2 regions of the Oceanobacillus sp. FSL W7-1293 genome follow, and region 1 is predicted to be linked to the other one. Evidence: riboswitches for the same ligand, from Rfam matches in the RefSeq annotation. Region 1 holds a riboswitch; the other holds the start of a gene.
What was found. Region 1 has a riboswitch for FMN ahead of MKY65_RS17055 (ECF transporter S component). Riboswitches for the same ligand answer to the same signal wherever they lie in the genome.

Region 1 (2,475 bases):
CAGGTCATTGTGATGAAATTGGCTTAATGATTCAACGCATCGATGAGCGCGGCTTTTTATTTTTTGAAAAAATGGGCGGCATCAATCCAAAAGCAGCTGTAGGGATGCGGGTAACGGTGCTGGGCTATCAGGAAACCTTTACAGGTGTTGTTGGGGTAAATGCGCAGCATCTCGGCGGAATAAAGGGTGATTTTGATGTACAGGACTTATACATTGATTGCGGCTTCCAATCAAAGGAAGAAGCACTCAGGAAGGTGCAGGTTGGCGATCTCTGTGTGTTCAAAACGGAGCCTGAAATATTACAGGACCGTTATGTTTCAGCGAGAGGATTGGATAATCGTACCGGAGCTTTTATGGTCGCAGAGGTAATTCGCAGGCTCTCTGAAAAGGATTTGTCCATTGGCGTTTATGGCGCAAGTACGGTCAATGAAGAAACAAATATGGGAGGGGCGTATTTTGCCGCTGCTGGTATAGAGCCGGATTTTGCCATCGCTATGGATGTAACCTTTGCAACGGACCACCCTAATGTAAATACGAAAAAGCAAGTGGAAGTTGAGTTAGAAGGAGGTCCGGTTTTGGCTAAAGGCGCTCCAATTCATCGTAAAATCAATCACTGGCTGGAAAAAGCAGCGAAGGAAAAAGACATACCTTTACAATATGAGTTAACACCTAAGGCAACAAGTACAGATGCAGATAAAATGCGCTATACAGGCAAAGGTGTACCAGTAGCGCTGGTGTCTCTGCCGCTCAGGTATATGCATTCACCTGTAGAAACAGTAAGCAAAAAAGATATGGAAATGGAAATTGAATTATTAATAACGATGCTTGAAAATATGACAGGAAAAGAAAATTTAAACCCATTATATGATGAGAAAAATGGATAATGTGAAGATATATTGAATTAAAAATTTTTCTCTTGTCAAATGCGTTTTATATGGTATACTATACCTAAATTAAATATTCGATTCCAATCTTCGGGGCAGGGTGTAATTCCCGACCGGCGGAAATAGTCCGCGAACTGTATAACGTTACAGTTGATCTGGTGAAATTCCAGAACCGACAGTGATAGTCTGGATGGGAGAAGATGTCGAGCTTATTTTATTCACTATACGTGTATGTTTTTGCGTATTTATTTAGCGATGACACAGAACCCTGAAGCCTCAAGAGCTTTAGGGTTTTTTTAGCGGGATAGGCATGATAATGTTTAGTAAAGAGATACCGCTTTTCTGGGTTGTGCACAGAATAAAGAATAGTATCGGACCTTCATCACGAGTTGGAATCGGAAAAATGATGGAGGAGGCAGACTGATGCAAAAAAAGAAGAAAAATCAGCTGTTAAAGTTAATTATTATCGCATTATTAAGTACTATTTCACTCGTGTTATTTTTTATTAATTTTCCGTTGCCGTTTTTACCAACACCTTATTTAAAGGTGGATTTCAGTGATGTTCCTGCGTTAATCGCATCGTTGATATTCTCGCCGTTAGCCGGAGTGCTTGTCGTAGGATTTAAGAACTTGTTATATCTGGCTGTATCAGGTTCTGGAGAGCCGATTGGCGTGTTATCTAATTTTGTGGCAGGGATTATGATTGTATTGCCGGTATCACTCATTTATCATCGGGTCAAAGGCTTAAAAGGCCTTATTACAGGGCTTGCAGCGGGTACCGTTATCATGGCGGTTGGCATGAGCGTACTCAACTATTACTTCATTTTACCGGCGTACGGCTGGTTTATGGGCTGGGAAATGTCTGAGCAAGTGAAGTGGGTTACCGTTATCGGCGGGGTGCTCCCGTTCAATTTTATTAAAGGAATTATTATCGCGATTTTGTTTATCCCGTTATTTAATAGAATGCAAAGCTGGATTCAGCAGCAGCGGACCAGATTTATATAAAGAGAAACTTCTTCAGCCGGGAGCCGAAAAGAAATTTTCCGCTGAAGGTTACATGCAAAAAAAGCAGAGACTTGGATAAAATAAGTCTCTGCTTTTTTTGTAATTCTGTTTTTAGTCCCAGACAATTATTCTGTATCGGTCGCTTCCTCCACAAGAATGCTTGCAGTAGGCAATACCTCAAGTCTTTCTTTAGGGATAGGCTTTCCGGATTTTTCACTGATTCCGTATGTGCCGTCTTCTATTCTTTGTAACGCATCGTCAATCTCCGTAATCTCTTCTTTTCGCATCAGGTTGAACCCGGCCTCCCGCTGCTGTTCAAACTGCTCTGTTCCTAAATCAGCCGGATGATTATTGACGGAAGCGAGTTCATCATCTTGATTATTATCTGTTTCTAAATGGGATTCCGCTTCCTCTTTCATGTCTAAAAGTCTTTTTTTAAAATAAGTGATATCTTCTTTCGTTAAATGTTCCGCTTGCATGATTACCATCCTTTCTAAATGATTTATCCACAAATGCTTATAAAGGTTGTTCAAAAAGCCCAATCAACATGACATACCAAATCTCTATCGGCCTTTTTGAACAAGCA
Region 2 (2,475 bases), 1.8 Mb from region 1:
TCTTCTCCCCTCCTGCTTACGATTCGTATATCATCACCAACAGTTTCCACACTTTGTAAAGCTAAAGGCGTCACTGACGAAACCTTTCTATCACTGTAAAAAGCGGATACTCCATTGCCGCCAATCAGCTTAGGCGAGATATACGTAATCACTTCTTCAAACTTATTTTCTGCCAGGAATGCATCATGAATTTCGCTTCCGCCTTCCACATAAACCGATTGAATCCCCTCATTCTGCAAGTAATTAACTACTTTTGAAATGTTCCAGTGCTGATCGGGTATCAATCGGACATGATCGGGTATATTTGCGATGGAATTGTTTTTTGTAAATACCCAGACTGGAACAGATTTTTTATAAATTTGGTACTTTTCAAAATCCAGTGTTTGTCCTCTCCGGTCTAAAATGATACGAACCGGGGGAAAATCAGTGATTATATTTGGTAAAAGCTTGGGGTCATCCGCTAAAATGGTTCGGCTTCCTGCCAAAATGGCCTGATAATATTGCCGCTCTTCACGTACTTTTTTATAAGTTTCCTCTCCTGTAAGATACGTCCGCTGAAACGAATCGACAGAGAGCTTTCCATCCAGACTGACAGCTTGTTTTAATACAATATAAGGCTGCTGTCTCCTGTGAAAATAATTGTAGTGCTTGTTTAACGCTTCCGCCTTTTCCTGCAATATACCGGAAATGACTTGTATCCCTTGTGATTCTAAATAAGCCTTTCCTTTGCCTGCTACCACAGGATTAGGGTCAAGCTGCGCAATCACAACCTTGGAAATACCGCTGTCTATAATCGTTTGGGTACAAGGGGGCTGTTTTCCAGTATGATTGCAGGGCTCCAGCGTCACATATATCGTTGCATCGATTATCTCTTCGGGGAATTCACATTGGTCGACAGCCATTTTTTCTGCATGCTTGTCACCGTATTTCGAATGATAGCCAGTCGCTAAAATGACACCGTCTTTCACGATTACTGCACCGACTAATGGATTGGTATATGTCTTTCCTCTTCCTAAACCCGCAAGCTCTATTGCTTGATCCATGTACCGTTCATCCATGTGCTTCCTCCTTTCCGAAACGTAAAAAAGCCCCGTAAAAAAAATCACGGGGCGTCCTTAAATAAACTATGTCCAATACACCTGAACAGTTTTATGTACGCAAAAAAGAGTACACTACACCCATTCATGTGCTGACTTACGTTTTCTTCTCCCATCCAGACTATTACTGTCGGCTCTAGAATCTCACTAGATCCACCGCTAAACGCGGGTCACGGACTTCAAACTCTATAGGTTTGTCACCGCCGGTCGGGAATTACACCCTGCCCCGAAGAATAATATTAAATTTTGTTATTACCTTAAATGCTCTAACATAGCTTGCTATATGGTTTTTCACTTAATCAATTAAATTTCCAATATCCTGTTATGTCCTCAAAAACCTACCAAGAATCTTAATTCAAATTCTGACATGTTAAAAATGATAATATCAGTTAAAAGTGTAAAATGCAAGACATTATTTTTATCACGAGTTAACGTTAATTGAAAACAAAGACGATTCTTTATTATTATTTATTTCACTCTTTAAATCCTGATTCACCACCTATAATAAGTCCCCACATCGGTTATTATCCCCCATATAATCCCTATCCCACCTAAGAACACGGCACACCAAAAGTAAAATTAAAAAAAGCAATATTCACGAGATAAAGCAGTCATTTCAAGTTCTATTCCAGAGCAATCAAACGATATACTTATGCAACATTGACGTACGTTAAAGAGTGCATGACATGTTTTTCATAGTATTATGACGGGTATAGTGAAGTTCAATATTTTTTTATTTCATTTCAACTTGGAAACCCTCTTAAATTTTTATGAAAAGGAGTTTATCTATGTCCTTACAAATTGTCGGTTTTGCTGTTATTATACTTGCCGCTCTGCTCGTAATCGGGAAGCTTATCCGATTGAAAATCCCCATCCTTCAAAAACTCTTCTTACCTACGTCTTTGATAGGTGGTTTCTTAGCTCTCTTATTGGGACCAGAAGTATTAGGCCGGCTAACTACAGATGGTTTTCTTGATGCTGGCTTCTTTACTGAAGATATAGTAGAAGTTTGGGCGGGTTTACCTGAGCTATTGATTAATATTGTTTTTGCATGTTTATTTATTGGATTTATCTTACCAAAACCTAAAAAGATGTGGAGGGTTGGCGGACCGCAAATAGCCTTAGGCTACACAATATCCTGGGCTCAATACGTAGCAGGTATATTACTAACGCTCACCGTATTAACCCCCTTTTTTGGACTTAGTCCTGCAGCAGGAGCACTGATTGAAATTAGCTTTGTTGGCGGCCATGGAACGGCTGCAGGGTTACAAAGTACATTTGAAGAACTCGGATTCTCTGAAGGTTATGACCTAGCTATTGGTTTAGCAACGGTAGGAATACTGTCCGGCGTAGTAATTGGTATGATTATGGTGAATTG

Region 2: another riboswitch for FMN. It lies ahead of ribD (bifunctional diaminohydroxyphosphoribosylaminopyrimidine deaminase/5-amino-6-(5-phosphoribosylamino)uracil reductase RibD); the one in region 1 lies ahead of MKY65_RS17055 (ECF transporter S component).

Annotation. Positions count from the first base shown of each region.
Region 1 is NZ_CP150212.1:3,490,286-3,492,760, reverse strand. It holds gene MKY65_RS17060 (M20/M25/M40 family metallo-hydrolase) at 1-884, shown strand, start outside; FMN riboswitch at 967-1,090, shown strand; gene MKY65_RS17055 (ECF transporter S component) at 1,308-1,889, shown strand; gene MKY65_RS17050 (hypothetical protein) at 2,015-2,368, opposite strand.
Region 2 is NZ_CP150212.1:426,181-428,655, reverse strand. It holds gene ribD (bifunctional diaminohydroxyphosphoribosylaminopyrimidine deaminase/5-amino-6-(5-phosphoribosylamino)uracil reductase RibD) at 1-1,058, opposite strand, end outside; FMN riboswitch at 1,198-1,335, opposite strand; gene MKY65_RS02245 (sodium/glutamate symporter) at 1,886-2,475, shown strand, end outside.